Regions from separate parts of the Streptomyces sp. NPDC030893 genome, predicted to be linked through region 1. Evidence: riboswitches for the same ligand, from Rfam matches in the RefSeq annotation. Region 1 holds a riboswitch; the other holds the start of a gene.
What was found. Region 1 has a riboswitch for cyclic di-AMP ahead of ACZ434_RS29400 (M23 family metallopeptidase). Riboswitches for the same ligand answer to the same signal wherever they lie in the genome.
Positions count from the first base shown of each region.

Region 2: it holds a riboswitch for cyclic di-AMP, as region 1 does, so the genes downstream of both, ACZ434_RS30490 (M23 family metallopeptidase) here and ACZ434_RS29400 (M23 family metallopeptidase) in region 1, are expected to answer to the same signal.

Region 1 covers NZ_JBVIFC010000021.1:52,015-59,763, forward strand. The annotation lists gene ACZ434_RS29390 (M16 family metallopeptidase) at 1-785, shown strand, start outside; gene ACZ434_RS29395 (M16 family metallopeptidase) at 782-2,170, shown strand; cyclic di-AMP (ydaO/yuaA leader) riboswitch at 2,362-2,526, shown strand; gene ACZ434_RS29400 (M23 family metallopeptidase) at 2,539-3,312, shown strand; gene ACZ434_RS29405 (GntR family transcriptional regulator) at 3,511-4,215, shown strand; gene ACZ434_RS29410 (HPr family phosphocarrier protein) at 4,380-4,661, opposite strand; gene ACZ434_RS29415 (bifunctional acetate--CoA ligase family protein/GNAT family N-acetyltransferase) at 4,842-7,749, shown strand, end outside.
Region 2 covers NZ_JBVIFC010000024.1:10,566-18,314, forward strand. The annotation lists gene ACZ434_RS30470 (MFS transporter) at 1-994, shown strand, start outside; gene lhgO (L-2-hydroxyglutarate oxidase) at 1,046-2,281, shown strand; gene trmB (tRNA (guanosine(46)-N7)-methyltransferase TrmB) at 2,339-3,163, shown strand; gene ACZ434_RS30485 (PrsW family intramembrane metalloprotease) at 3,206-4,594, shown strand; gene ACZ434_RS30490 (M23 family metallopeptidase) at 4,708-5,727, opposite strand; cyclic di-AMP (ydaO/yuaA leader) riboswitch at 5,739-5,896, opposite strand; tRNA gene ACZ434_RS30495 (tRNA-Met) at 6,202-6,275, opposite strand; gene ACZ434_RS30500 (dihydrofolate reductase family protein) at 6,340-7,473, opposite strand; gene ACZ434_RS30505 (response regulator) at 7,576-7,749, opposite strand, start outside.

The sequences.
Region 1 (7,749 bases):
CCCGCCAGTTCTTCCGTACGTACTACGCGCCGAACAACGCCGTGCTCTCCGTCGTCGGCGACATCGACCCGGAGCAGACGCTCGCGTGGATCGAGAAGTACTTCGGCTCCATCCCGTCCCACGACGGCAAGCCCGCCCCGCGCGACGGCTCGCTGCCCGACGTCATGGGCGAGCAGCTGCGCGAGGTCGTGGAGGAGGAGGTCCCCGCGCGTGCGCTGATGGCCGCCTACCGGCTGCCGGAGGACGGCACGCGCGCGTGCGACGCCGTCGACGTGGCGCTCACCATCCTCGGCGGCGGCGAGTCCTCGCGGATCTACAACCGTCTCGTACGACGCGACCGCACGGCGGTGGCCGCCGGGTTCGGCCTGCTGCGGCTGGCCGGGGCGCCGTCCCTGGGCTGGCTGGACGTGAAGACGTCCGGCGACGTCGAGGTGCCGGTCATCGAGTCCGCCATCGACGAGGAGCTCGCCCGGTTCGCCGAGCAGGGCCCGACGGACGAGGAAATGGAGCGCGCGCAGGCCCAGTTGGAGCGCGAGTGGCTCGACCGGCTCGGCACGGTCGCGGGCCGTGCCGACGAACTGTGCCGGTACGCCGTGCTGTTCGGCGACCCGCAGCTCGCCCTGACCGCCGTCCAGCGCGTCCTGGAGGTGACGGCGCAGGAGGTGCAGGAGGTCGCCAAGAGCCGGCTGCGCCCCGACAACCGCGCGGTGCTCGTCTACGAGCCCGTCGCCCCCGAGGCCGACGCGGCCGCCGGCACCGACGAGAACGAGGAGGCGGCGAAGTGACCGAGCTCGCCACCATGGACTTCCACCCGCAGCCGCAGGCCGGCGAGGCCAAGCCCTGGGCGTTCCCGGCCCCCGAGCGCGGCTCGCTCGACAACGGCCTGACGGTCCTGCGCTGCCACCGCCCCGGCCAGCAGGTCGTCGCCGTCGAGGTGCTGCTCGACGCGCCCCTGGAGGCGGAACCGGCCGGCCTCGACGGGGTCGCCACGATCATGGCGCGGGCCTTCTCCGAGGGCACCGACAAGCACTCCGCGGAGGAGTTCGCCGCCGAACTGGAGCGCTGCGGTGCCACCCTGGACGCGCACGCCGACCACCCCGGTGTCCGGCTCAGCCTGGAGGTCCCGGCCTCCCGGCTGCCCAAGGGACTCGGGCTGCTCGCCGACGCCCTGAGGGCGCCGGCGTTCGCCGACAGCGAGATCGAGCGGCTCGTCCGCAACCGCCTCGACGAGATCCCGCACGAGCTGGCGAACCCCTCCCGCCGCGCGGCGAAGGAGCTCTCCAAGGAGCTGTTCCCGGCGAGTTCGCGCATGTCGCGCCCGCGCCAGGGCACCGAGGAGACCGTCGCCGGCATCGACTCCGCGGCCGTCCGCGCCTTCCACGAGAAGCACGTGCGTCCCGCCACGGCCACCGCCGTGGTCGTCGGCGACCTCACCGGTGTCGACCTCGACGAGCTGCTCGGCGACACGCTGGGCGCCTGGACGGGCTCCTCGGCCGAGCCGCGGCCCGTTCCGCCCGTGGTGGCCGACGACACCGGCCGCGTCGTGATCGTCGACCGCCCCGGCGCCGTCCAGACGCAGCTGCTGATCGGCCGCGTCGGCCCGGACCGGCACGACCGCGTGTGGCCCGCGCAGGTGCTCGGCACCTACTGCCTCGGCGGCACCCTCACCTCCCGCCTGGACCGCGTCCTGCGCGAGGAGAAGGGATACACCTACGGCGTACGCTCCTTCGGACAGGTCCTCAGGTCCGCACCGGACGGCACGGGCGCGGCGATGCTGGCCATCAGCGGCTCCGTCGACACCCCGAACACCGGTCCGGCCCTCGACGACCTGTGGAAGGTGCTGCGCACGCTCGCCGCCGACGGGCTCACCGACGCCGAACGGGACGTCGCCGTGCAGAACCTGGTGGGTGTGGCGCCGCTCAAGTACGAGACCGCCGCGGCCGTCGCGAGCACCCTGGCCGACCAGGTCGAGCAGCACCTGCCGGACCACTACCAGGCCGACCTGTACCGGCAGTTGGCCGCGACCGGCACCGTGGAGGCCACGGCGGCGGTCGTGAGCGCCTTCCCGGTGGACCGCCTCGTGACCGTCCTCGTCGGTGACGCGGCACAGATCAAGGCACCCGTGGAGGCCCTCGGTATCGGCGAAGTCACCGTGGTGGCGGCCGAGTAGCGAGGCACCCGCGTGCGGGCCCTGGTGACCGGCAGGTCACCAGGGCCCGCTTGTGCCCGAATTGGGTCGGAGGTTGCCTGTCTGCCCTGTGGGATGCGCTACAAAAACCGTGATCGGTTTGAGGATCGGGGGACGTCCCGCTTAGCTTCGTGCGGGCTGTTCGTCGGGCAGTGCGCCGCACCCGCGGCACCGGACAGCCATCGCCGAGTCCCCGTACGGCGCGAGCCAGGGGAGCCGGGGACCCACATGAGTCCCTGGGGTGAATCGGACGCCCGCGCGTGTCGCGAGGGGGTCCGTAGGAGACCTTCCTGCTCCGAACCCGTCAGCTAACCCGGTAGGCGAGAGGGAAGGAAAGGACCAGCCTGTACATGGCGTTCACCCGCGCCCCGGGCAAGCACCGTCGTCCCGGCCGGATGCAGCGCGGCACCGTCCGCGCGGCGGGCGTCGCGGCGCTCACCGGCACCGGCGTCGTCGGCTCCCTCGCGGCTCCCGCGCTCGCCGCCGAGCCCGCCGCCGCGCAGACCGGCCTCACCCCCGTGGTCACCCTGGGCGACGAGGTCGCCGACCGCGTCGACGCCCAGGCCGCCGCCCAGCACGAGGCCGCGCGCGAGGCGGCCGAGTCCGCCGCACGCAAGGCCGCCGAGGCGGAAGCGCGCGAGAAGGCGGCCAAGGCCGCCGAGGAGGCCCGCGCGGAGAAGGAGCGCGCCGCGCGCGAGGCCGAGCGCATCCGCCTCAACACCTTCGTCTCCCCGATCCCCGGCTCGTACGTGTCGACCGGCTACAAGAGCGGCGGCGCCGTCTGGTCCTCCGGCAGCCACACCGGTGTCGACTTCCACGCCGCGAGCGGCACCCCCGTCCAGTCGGTCGGCATGGGCACCGTCGTCGAGGCCGGCTGGGGCGGCGCGTACGGCAACCAGGTCGTCATCAGGATGAACGACGGCACCTACACCCAGTACGGCCACCTGTCGTCCATCGCCGTCTCGGCGGGCCAGCAGGTCACCGCGGGCCAGCAGATCGGCCTCTCCGGCGCGACCGGCAACGTCACGGGCGCGCACCTGCACTTCGAGGCCCGTACGGGCGCCGACTACGGCTCCGACCTCGACCCCGTCGCCTACCTCCGCGCGCACGGTGTGAACCTCTGAGACGCACGCGTCCCGCGCCACCCGCGTTTCCCGAATGCCCCGGCTCCCGAGCCGGGGCATTCGGCGTTTCAGGACGCCGTCGTCCAAAAATCACACATGGATTCCGGATCGCCGTCGGAAATTCCCGCGGATTGCCATAGAGTCACTGAGCGGACGTCAATCGTCGGCGTTTCACGGGGATTGATCCGGAGGTCGGTCATGCGCATTCCCGCGCACGCGGTGTGTACGGCGATCCGGGACGACATCATCGCGGGCGTCCATGAACGCGGCGGCCGGCTCACCGAGGAGGTCCTCGCCCGGAGATACGGCGTCTCCCGCGTTCCCGTCCGGGAGGCGCTGCGCACGCTGGAGGCGGAGGGCTTCGTCGTCACCCGCCGGCACGCGGGCGCGTGCGTCGCGGAACCCACCGAGCGGGAGGCCGCCGACCTGCTGGAGACACACGTGCTCCTCGAGCCGCTCTGCGCCTCCCGCGCGGCCCAGCGCCGCACGGAGGCCCATCTGAAGGTGCTGCGCGGCCTGGTCCGGCTGGGGCAGGAGCGTGCCCGGCAGGGCAACAGCGAGGACCTGCGCTCGCTGAGCGGCTGGTTCCACGAGACGCTCGCCCAGGCCTGCGGCAGCCCGGCGCTGACGTCGATGCTGACCCAGCTGCGGTACAAGATCGCCTGGATGTACGCCGCCGAGGGGCCCTCCGACCCGGTCGAGTACTGGGCGGAGCACGGCGCGATCACGGACGCGGTGGCACGCGGCGACGGCGAGCGCGCGCGGTCCGTCACGGCACTGCACACCGAACGCGCGAGCGCCGCGCACCGCCTGCGCTTCGGCTCCGGTGCCGGCCGCGCCGGCCTCGCGGACCGTGTGAGGAACGCGCAACATCCCGTAAACATGCCGAGTCTGCGCCCTTAACGCGGGTGCCGTATACAAAGAGGGCGTCATTCCCGGGGGCTATTCCCCGCTGCCCGTAAAAAGGGGGAATTCGGGAAAGCGAAAGGCCCGCCCGGTGGTCCGGGCGGGCCTTTCCGAGTGCGGTGGGCGACCCTGAAATGAGCGGTCCCGCATTCGTGAACGGCTCAGACGGTCTCGGGAAGCTCCTCGAGGCCCTCGGAGACCAGCTTCGCCAGACGGTCCAGGGCGGCGTCCGCCCCTTCGGCGTCGGAAGCGAGGACGATCTCCTCGCCGCCCTGGGCGCCCAGGCCCAGAACGGCCAGCATGGAGGCCGCGTTGACGGGGTCGCCCCCGGCCTTGGCGATCGTCACCGGGACGCCTGCGGCCGTGGCGGCTCGGACGAAGATGGAGGCGGGGCGGGCGTGGAGACCCTCGGCCCAGCCGACGTTGACGCGGCGCTCAGCCATGTGTTGCTGCCCTTCACTGTTCAGGGTTGTCTAGACCAGTTTCCCACATCGTGAGGCGATGCCCGGGAGCGGCATCACCGCCCGCTCCCGGAGGGCGGCGGGACCGCGGCCTCGGCCCCGCTGTCGTCCACCACAGACTGCCTCGCGCCCCTCTCGCACGCGAGCCGTACTCTGGGGCCCATGCAGATCTCGTCGGACCGGCACGAGTATCCCGCCCACTGGGAAGCCGACGTGGTGCTGCGCGACGGCGGCACCGCGCGCATCCGCCCCATCACCGTCGATGACGCCGAGCGCCTGGTCAGCTTCTACGAGCAGGTGTCGGACGAGTCGAAGTACTACCGCTTCTTCGCGCCCTACCCGCGCCTGTCCGCCAAGGACGTCCACCGCTTCACGCACCACGACTTCGTGGACCGGGTGGGACTCGCGGCCACCATCGGCGGCGAGTTCATCGCCACCGTACGCTACGACCGGATCGGGCCCGACGGGACGCCCGCGTCCCAGCCCGCCGACGAGGCCGAGGTGGCCTTCCTCGTGCAGGACGCCCACCAGGGCCGGGGCGTCGCCTCCGCCCTCCTCGAACACATCGGAGCCGTCGCGCGGGAGCGCGGTATCCGCAGGTTCGCCGCCGAGGTGCTGCCCGCCAACACCAAGATGATCAAGGTGTTCACCGACGCCGGGTACACCCAGAAGCGCAGCTTCGAGGACGGCGTCGTCCGCCTGGAGTTCGGCCTCGAACCCACCGACCGCTCCATGGCCGTGCAGCACGCGCGCGAACAGCGCGCGGAGGCGCGGTCGGTGCAGCGGCTGCTCGCCCCCGGCTCGGTCGCCGTCGTCGGCGCCGGACGCACCCCCGGCGGTGTGGGCCGCAGCATCCTCGACAACATCAGGGACGCCGGTTTCACCGGACGCCTCTACGCGGTCAACAAGGCGTTCGAGGAGGACCGCGAGGAACTCGACCAGGTGGCCGCGTACCGGTCCGTGCGCGCCATCGACGGTCCCGTCGACCTCGCGGTCGTCGCGGTGCCCGCCGAGCACGTCCCCGAGGTGGTCGCCGAGTGCGGCGAGCACGGAGTGCAGGGGCTCGTCGTCGTCTCCGCCGGCTACGCCGAGTCCGGCCCCGACGGCCGCGAACGCCAGCGCGCCCTCGTACGGCAGGCACGCTCGTACGGCATGCGGATCATCGGACCGAACGCGTTCGGCGTCATCAACACCTCCCCGGACGTGCGGCTGAACGCCTCGCTCGCCCCCGAGTCGCCCCGCGCGGGCCGGATCGGACTGTTCGCCCAGTCCGGCGCGATCGGCGTCGCCCTGCTCTCGCGCCTGCACCGGCGCGGCGGCGGCGTCACCGGGGTCACCGGCGTCTCCACCTTCGTCTCCTCGGGCAACCGGGCCGACGTGTCCGGCAACGACGTCCTGCAGTACTGGTACGAGGACCCCGACACCGACGTCGCCCTGATGTACCTGGAGTCCATCGGCAACCCCCGCAAGTTCACCCGCCTCGCGCGGCGCACCGCGGCGGCGAAGCCGCTCGTCGTGGTCCAGGGCGCACGCCACGGCGCCGGGCCCCGGGGGCACGCCGTACGGGCGACCCGGCTGCCCCACGAGACGGTGTCCGCGCTACTGCGGCAGGCCGGGGTGATCCGCGTGGACACCATCACCGAACTGGTCGACGCGGGCCTGCTGCTCGCCCGCCAGCCCCTGCCCGCCGGACCCCGGGTGGCGATCCTCGGCAACTCCGAGTCCTTGGGCCTGCTCACCTACGAGGCCTGCCTCGCCGAGGGGTTGCGCCCGCACCCCCCGCTGGACCTCACCACGGCGGCCTCGGCGGCGGAGTTCCACGCGGCGCTCTCCCACGCGCTGGCCGACGACACCAGCGACGCGGTCGTCGTGACCGCGATCCCGGCGGTGGGGGAGGGCTCGGTGGGCGACGCGGCCCTGGCGGAGGCCCTGCGCTCGGCCGCCGCCGCTGCCCCGACCAAGCCGGTCCTCGTGGTCCACGTCGAACTCGGCGGCCTCGCGGAGGCGCTGTCGGCCGCGACCAGCACGGCACCCCAGCCGGCGACCGCCCCTGCGCCCCGCCCACCGGCCGCTCCGGCACCGCCGCAGCCTGCCGCACCGCAGCCTGCCGCACCGCAGCCCGCGCCCCCGACCGCCGGCGGCCCCCCGGACCGCGCCCCCGACCCGTTCGACGCCGGCCCGCCCGCCCCCGCCACATCACCCGCCGCACCCCCCGAGGGTGCTCACCTCATCCCCGCCTACCCCGCCTCCGAACGCGCCGTCCGGGCGCTCGCCCAGGCCATCGCGTACGCGCAGTGGCGGCGCGAGGCCGCCGAACCCGGCAAGGTGCCCGAGTACGAGAACGTCGACGAACGGGCCGCCGCCGCGCTCATCGACGGGCTGCTCTCCCGCGGAGAGGGCCTCACCCTCGGCAGCGAGGACACCTGCGACCTGCTCGGCACGTACGGCATCCGCGTGTACCGGGCCCTGCCCGCCCCCACCCCCGACGCCGCCGCCGAGGCCGCGCGCACCCTCGGCTACCCCGTGGTCCTCAAGGCCACCGCCCCCCACCTCAGGCACCGAGCCGACCTGGGCGGCGTCCGCCTGGACCTGGTGGACGAAGAACAACTGCGCCGGGCGTACGACGAGTTGACGGAGCTGTTCGGAGCCCCGGCGGAACTGCGCCCGGTGGTGCAGCGCATGGCACCGCGCGGTGTCGACACCCTCGTCCGCGCGGTCATCGACCCCGCCGCCGGGGCCGTGCTGTCCTTCGGCCTCGCCGGGGCACCCTCGCAGCTGCTCGGGGACATGGCGCACCGCCTGATCCCGGTCACCGACCGGGACGCGACCTCACTGGTGCGATCGATCCGGACCGCGCCCCTCCTCTTCGGCTGGCGCGGCTCCGCGCCCGTGGACACCCCCGCCCTCGAGGAGCTGATGCTGAGGGTGTCGCGGCTGGTCCACGACCATCCCGAAGTGGTCGCCGTCACACTGGAGCCGGTCGTCGTCGCCCCGCACGGCGTCAGCGTCCTCGGCGCCTCCGTACGCCTGGCCCCGCCACCGGCCCGCGACGACCTCGGCCCGCGCACCC
Region 2 (7,749 bases), on a different contig from region 1:
CTCGCGATGGCTGATAACCCCGGCCGACAGCTCGGTCGCGCGGGAGGTGAACCCCGCCGACGGCTCCGGCGCACCGCTCAAAGTCGGCCACAGTGATGTGCAGAAACTGCGGGAGGCCGCCGAGGACGCCCGGCGCTGGGACTCCAAGTACGGCGGCGGGGACTGGCGTTCGTCGATGGTGCCGGAGTGCCTCCGGGTGGAGGCGGCCCCGCTGCTGCTCGGCTCCTACTCCGACGACGTGGGCCGCTCGCTCTTCGGCGCGGCGGCGGAACTGACCCGTCTGGCCGGCTGGATGGCCTTCGACACCGGCCAGCAGGAGGCCGCACAGCGGTACTACATCCAGGCGCTGCGCCTGGCGCGCGCGGCGGCCGACGTCCCCCTGGGCGGTTACGTACTCGCCTCGATGTCCCTCCAGGCGACCTACCGCGGCTTCGGGGACGAGGGCGTGGACCTGGCCCAGGCCGCGCTGGAGCGCAACCGGGGGCTGGCCACCGCCCGCACCCTGAGCTTCTTCCGCCTCGTCGAAGCCCGCGCGCACGCACGCGCGGGGGACGCGCAGGCCGCCGGTGCGGCCCTGAAGTCGGCGGAGAGCTGGCTGGAGCGCTCCCGCCCCGGCGACAGCGACCCCGTCTGGCTCGGCTTCTACTCCTACGACCGCTTCGCCGCCGACGCGGCGGAGTGCTACCGCGACCTGAAGGCACCCCGCCAGGTGCGCCGCTTCACCGAGCAGGCACTGTCGCGGCCGACGGAGGAGTTCGTCCGCTCGCACGGACTGCGCCTGGTCGTCTCGGCGGTCGCCGAACTGGAGTCGGGCAATCTGGACGCGGCCTGCGAGCAGGGCGTGCGCGCGGTGGAGGTCGCGGGCCGTATCTCGTCCGCCCGCACCACCGAGTACGTCAAGGACCTCCTGCACCGTCTGGAACCGTACGGCGACGAGCCGCGCGTGGTGGAGCTGCGCGAACGCGCCCGGCCGCTGCTGATGACCACGGCCTGATCCCGTACCGCCCTTTCGCGGAGTCGTTGTCAGTGGCACGGTGCACTATCGATGCGGGAGGTGGTGCGGGTGGTGAGGGCACGGTCGTACGACTGCGACGTGCTGGTGGTGGGCGGCGGGATCGTCGGCCTGTCGACGGCGTACGCGATCGGCCGCGCGGCTCCGGGGGCCCGGGTGACGGTGCTGGAGAAGGAGCCGGGCCCGGCCCGGCACCAGACGGGCCGCAACAGCGGGGTCATCCACAGCGGGGTCTACTACCGCCCCGGCTCGCTGAAGGCGCGGTACGCGGTGCGGGGCGCGGCGGAGATGGTCAAGTTCTGCGCGGAGTACGGCATCGCGCACGCGGTGACGGGCAAGCTGATCGTGGCCACGGCCCGCGAGGAGCTCCCGCGGCTGCACGCCCTGGTCCAGCGCGGCCGGGAGAACGGCATCGCGGTGCGCGAGCTGTGCGGCGGCCAGATCGCGGAGTACGAGCCGGAGGTGGAGGGCCTGGCGGCCATCCACGTCGGCACGACAGGCATCTGCGACTTCGGGGCGGTCGCCCGCAGACTCGCGGAGGCGTCCGGCGCGGAGATCCGCTACGGGACACGGGTGGTGCGCGTCGACCGCCGCCCCGGCAGGGGGGTCGCCGTCCTGACGGCCGGCGGGGACGTCGTGCGCGGCCGGGTCCTGGTGAACTGCGCGGGTCTGCACTGCGACGAGGTCGCGCGCCTCACCGGGGACGATCCGGGCGCCCGGATCGTGCCGTTCCGCGGTGAGTACTACGAGCTGGCCCGGCCGGAACTGGTGCGCGGCCTGGTGTACCCGGTGCCCGACCCGGCGTTCCCCTTCCTCGGCGTCCACCTCACGCGGGGCATCGACGGAGGCGTCCACGTCGGGCCGAACGCGGTGCCGGCCCTGGCCCGCGAGGGCTACGACTGGCGCACGGTGCGCCCGCGTGAGCTGGGCGCGACCCTGGCCTGGCCGGGCTCCTGGCAGCTGGCCCGCCGCCACTGGCGGTACGGCGCCGGAGAGCTGCACCGCTCCCTGTCCCGAGCGGCCTTCACCCGGGCGGTGCGCCGGCTGCTGCCGGCCGTGCGGGACGAGGACCTGGTGCCGGCGCCCGCCGGGGTGAGAGCGCAGGCGGTCCTGCGGGACGGCACACCGGCCGACGACTTCCTGATCCAGGAGACCCCCCGCGCGGTGCACGTGCTGAACGCGCCCTCGCCCGCGGCGACGGCGTCCCTGCCGATCGGCCGGGAGATCGCGGGGCGCGCGATGGCGCAGCTCACGGAGGAGGGAAGGTGAGGGCAGGCCGGACCGTGCCCGCGCCCCCGTAAAATCGACAGCACTGTGTCTGACTCCGTGAGCACCCCCGAAGCACCGCACCCGGCACCCGCGCCCGGTGTGTCGATCCGCCGTACCCGGGCCAAGGGCGAGCCGCGGTTCCCGGACGGTCCGAAGGCCGATCCCGCCGGGTCGCACTTCGAGCGGCGGATCCGCAGCTTCCAGCCGCGCCGCAGCCGCGTCACCGCCGGGCAGGCGGACGCGCTGCAGCGGCTGTGGCCGCTGTGGGGTTTCGACATCGACGGCAGCCGGCGGCTGGATCTCGCCGAGTTCTTCGGCAACGGCAACCCGGTCGTGCTGGAGATCGGCTTCGGCATGGGCGAGGCGACCGCGGAGATGGCCGGGGCCGACCCGGACACCAACCTCCTCGCGGTCGACGTGCACACCCCCGGCCAGGGCAATCTGCTCAACCTCGCCGAACAGCACGGGCTGGCCAACGTCCGGGTGGGCAACGGCGACGCGATCATCCTGCTGCGCGAGATGCTCGCCCCGGACTCCCTGGACGGACTGCGCGTCTACTTCCCCGACCCGTGGCCCAAGAAGCGGCACCACAAGCGGCGGCTGATCCAGCCGGAGTTCCTCACCCTCGCCGCGGCCCGGCTGCGGCCGGGGGCGGTCGTGCACTGCGCCACCGACTGGGAGCCGTACGCGGAGCAGATGCTGGAGGTGCTCACCGCGCATCCCGCGTTCGAGAACACGCGGGCGGAGGGCGGTTTCGCGCCGCGTCCCGGGTTCCGTCCGCGCACTCGTTTCGAGGGGCAGGGACTGGACAAGGGACATGTCGTGAACGACCTGCTCTTCCGCCGCGTACCGCACGAGGAGCGGGCCGGGCACCGAGCCTGAGACCGCACGCCGTCCTGCCCCTGCGTCGTTAGGGTCGATCCCGTGGTCACCAGCCCTCCGCTCCCGGCGCAGCCGGACGGCCTTCCCGGCGGGCCGGCGCGGCACGCGCACTGGTGGCAGCGGCCCTGGGTGCGCTACGGCGCGCTGATCACCCTGCTCACGCTCTCCGGCCTGGTGATCCTGGCCCTGGTCCGCGAGCAGACGGGGACGGAAGGTTTCCTGGTCGGGCTCGGTCTGGCCGTGCTCCCGGTGCCGCTGCTGCTGGCCGCCTTCCGCTGGCTGGACCGCGTGGAGCCGGGACCGTGGCGGAACCTGCTGTTCGCCTTCGCCTGGGGAGCGTGCGCGGCGGCGCTGATAGCGATCGTCGCGAACAGTTTCGCCACGCGGTGGATAGCGACGGCGACGGCCGATCCCATCGGCGCGGACACCCTGGGCGCGACGGTCATAGCGCCGGTCGTGGAGGAGTCCGCGAAGGCGGCGGCCGTCCTGCTGGTCTTCCTCTTCCGCAGACGCGACTTCACCGGGATCCTCGACGGCGTGGTGATCGCCGGGGTCACCGCCACCGGGTTCGCGTTCACCGAGAACATCCTCTATCTCGGCACGGCCTTCGGCACCGACCAGCTCACCGGCGGCAGCGGTGTGGCCTCGGTCACCGCGGCGACGTTCTTCGTCCGCATCGTCATGTCGCCGTTCGCGCATCCCCTGTTCAGCGTGCTCACCGGGATCGGCTTCGGCATCGCCGCGCTGTCCACGGACCGGCAGCGGTGGCGGCGGGTGCTGCTGCCGCTCGCCGGGCTGGTCCTCGCGATGGGCGTGCACGCGCTGTGGAACGGCTCGGCCACCCTCGGCCAGTACGGCTTCTTCGCGGTCTACGCGGCGTTCATGCTGCCGTCGTTCGGCCTGCTGACCTGGCTGGTGGTGTGGACCCGGCAGCGGGAGCTGCGGACCGTGCGGGAGGAGCTGCCCGCCTATGCGGTCGCCGGCTGGCTCACCCCGGCGGAGCCGTTCGCGCTCGGTTCGATGCGGGCGAGGCGCCTGGCCCGCCAGTACGCGCGCCGGTACGGCGGGAGACCGGCGGCGCGCGCGGTCGCGCAGTACGAGGCGTACGCGACGTCGCTGGCGTTCCTGCGGCACCGGGGCCGGGCGGGGAAGGCCGGGACGGACTTCGTGACCCGGGAACGGGCGCTGCTGCTGGAGCTGTGGCAGCGGCGGGGAGCGGCCCGCCCGGCGCTGGACCACGCGGCCCGTCTCACCGCGCCGCCCGCCGCCGCACCGTGGCCGGTGCACGGGGCGTACGGGTGGCTTCCGTACGGGCCTCACCCGTACGGCACTCACCCCGCGGGCCCTCCGCCGTACGCGCATCCCGCGCACGGGCACCCGCCCTACGGGCACCCCTATCCGGCGTACGACCCGGACGCCCACCGTTCCTGACCGGTCCGGTCCCACGGAGCGGCCCCGAAAACACCTGACCGGCAGCCCTGACGTCGGGGGGTCGTCGTCGGGACTGCCGGGATTCAGGGGCGGCAGGGATCAGAGGGGGTGGCTCAGGGGTTGAGGCCCTTGCTCTGCAGCCACGCCATCGGGTCGATGCCCGAGGAGGAGCCGCCGGTGTGGACCTCCAGGTGGAGGTGGGCCCCGGTGGAGTTGCCGGTGGAGCCGACGCGGCCGATCACATCGCCGGTGTTGACCTTCTGACCGACGCTGACGCTGATGGAGGACTGGTGGGCGTACCAGATCTCGGTGCCGTCGTCGAGCGTGAGCACGGTCTTGTAGCCGTAGGAGCCGTCCCAGCCGGCGGAGGTGATCGTGCCGGTGTGGACGGCCTTGATCAGGGTGCCGGTGGGGGCGGCGAAGTCGAGGCCGGTGTGCTGGCCGGAGGACCAGTAGGCGCCGGACTGACCGAACGTCGAGGAGATGGTGTACGAGGAGGTCGGCAGCGTGTACTGCTTGGCCAGCTCGGCGAGGCGCTTGGCCTCGGCCGCCTTCGCGGCCTCCTCCTCCGCCTTCTTCTTGGCGGCCTCGGCCTTGGCCTTGGCCTCCTTCTCCGCCTTGGCGGCGGCCTCGGCGGCCTGCTTCTCGGCGGCGGCGAGGGCCTCGGCGGCGGCCTTGGCCTCGGCCTGCGTCTGCTGCTGCTCGACCTGGGCCATGATCCGGGAGCGCAGTGCCTCACCGGCGCCGGCGGCGCCCTGCTCGGCGTCGGCCTCCGTCATGCCGAGGGTGCTGAGCGGCGTGGCCGATCCCTTGGGCGTTTCCTCGTCCGAGATGAGGGAACCCACGTTGGGGAGGTCGGGCATGGAGATCGAGACCGGGGGCTTGCCGGTCTGCGCGGTGGCCATGCCGCCGGCGCCGACCGCGGCGATGACACCGACACCGAGGACGGTGGAGCTGCGGGCGAGTCCTCCGCCGCGCTGCTTGGCGACGCGATGCCGGCCCCGTACGGGGCGAATGGACTCCGCGGTGGGGTTCCACTCCTCGAAGGGGCCCTCGTCGGTGCGGACTCCGCCGTAGGCGAAGGTGTCGCTCGGCTTGAACGGGGCCTCGGGGGCAGGCGGGTTGGACGCCACGTGGGCGTACTCCTTTCCTTCCTTCTCGCCTACCGGGTTAGCTGACGGGTTCGGAGCAGGAAGGTCTCCTACGCGCGTCTGCGAGCCGTGTCTCCACGGCCGCATCCACGCGATTCACCCCAAGTTGTTGGTTCCCCGGTTCCCTTGCGGGATTCGGCGCGTGCGCACGGAGCCGCCTTCTGTGACGGCTGGGACGACCGCGCTGCGTTATCGAACGTTAATAGACGCGAGGGCCGGATTCCAAGCCGTTCCTCTTGATCATTAGCGAATCCCGGGGGGACTTACCCGCCACCAGCGGGCAAAACCGGGCGAGTTGACCCCGCTTCAGATGCCGGCCCATTCCTGACGGTTCGTCAGTTGTTATGCGCTGCGGGACGGCGCGATCACCGTGAGTGAGAAGGCGGCCGGAGGGCGGAGCGCACGGAAAACACCGAGGGCCGGAATCCTTGTCGGATTCCGGCCCTCGGCCTTCAGTAGCGGGGACAGGATTTGAACCTGCGACCTCTGGGTTATGAGCCCAGCGAGCTACCGAGCTGCTCCACCCCGCGTCGTTGAAACCAGTGTACGTCATCCGCGGGACACCACGCACACCCGTGACCGGCGGCCCCGTTCTCAGCCGCCGGTCAGGTGCCGGTTCGGCGCCTTGGCCCGCTCCTCGTGCTCCGGCAGGACCACGACGGTGGCTCCCCCGTCCTCCAGTACGCCGCTGCCGTCGGCGTCCGCCACGAACGTGTCCGGCTCCCGCCAGGCCGTGACCACCCGCCGTACCCCCGCGTCCAGGATCAGCCGGGCGCAGGGCGCCGGGCGGGACGCGCGCCGGGCGCACGGCTCCAGGCTGGAGTACACGGTGGCGCCGGCGAGGCGGGGGTCCGTGGGGTCGGTCTTGGCGAGCGCGGCCTCCTCCGCGTGCACCACCGGGTCCGTGCCCTCCCGGGAGTGGCCGCGCGCCAGCTCCGTACCGTCGGCGGCCACCACCACCGCGCCGACACTGAACGCGGTGTCGGAGGGCGGGCACTCGGCGGCCAGCTCGCAGGCGAGGGCCAGCCAGTGGTGGTCGGCGGCGGAGGGCAGCGCACCCGTGCCGGGCGCGGTGGGTTCGTAGCGCGTCAGGACGACGTCGCCGACCTGGCGGGTCTCCACAAGGCGCAGCCGGCCGCCCTGGTAGGAGCCGGGGCCGAAGAGGCGGGGGGCCTCCGGGTCGCCGACGAACAGCGGGGCGAGGACCAGCTGGAGTTCGTCGGCGAGCCCCTGGGTGATCAGCTGGGTGTGGATCAGGCCGCCGCCCTCCACCATCAGCCGCCGCACCCCGCGCACGGTGTACAGGTGCTCCAGCAGCCGCCGCCAGTCCAGTGCGGGGCCGAGCGGGACGACGTCGGCGGCGAGGCCGAGGGCGTGGGCCCGCTCGGCGCCCTCGTCGGTGGTGTAGAGCACCTTCTCGCCGCCGGTGTGCCAGAACCGCGCCGCCGGATCGAGGTCGCCGGATCCGCTGACGGTGACCTTGAGCGGGTACTCGGGCCTGCCCGCGCCGATCCGGGCGGCACGCCGCTCGGGCGAGTTGACCAGCAGCCGGGGGTTGTCCGCGCGGATCGTGCCGGCGCCGATCAGGATGGCGTCCACCCCCGCCCGTACCTCGTCGACCCGGTCGAAGTCGGCCGGGCCGGACAGCAGCAGCCGGTCGGGGCCGGTGTCGTCCAGGTAGCCGTCGAGGGAGACGGCGGCGGACAGCAGGACGTACGGACGGCGCATCGGCGTACTCCGGGTGAGGGTGGGGCGGCGGGCGCGGCCAGGGTCCGGCCGGCCCCAGTCTGACAACCCGCCGGGCGGCCGGGCGCCCGCGCCCCTGACGGGTCAGGCCTCGATGAGGCCCACGCGGATGGCGTACCGGGTGAGTTCCAGGCGGTCCTTCAGGCCCAGCTTGGCCAGCAGGTTGGCGCGGTGCCGCTCCACCGTCTTGGGGCTGATCACCAGGAGGTCGGCGATCTGCTGCGAGGTGTTGCCCTCGGCGACGAGCTTGAGGATCTC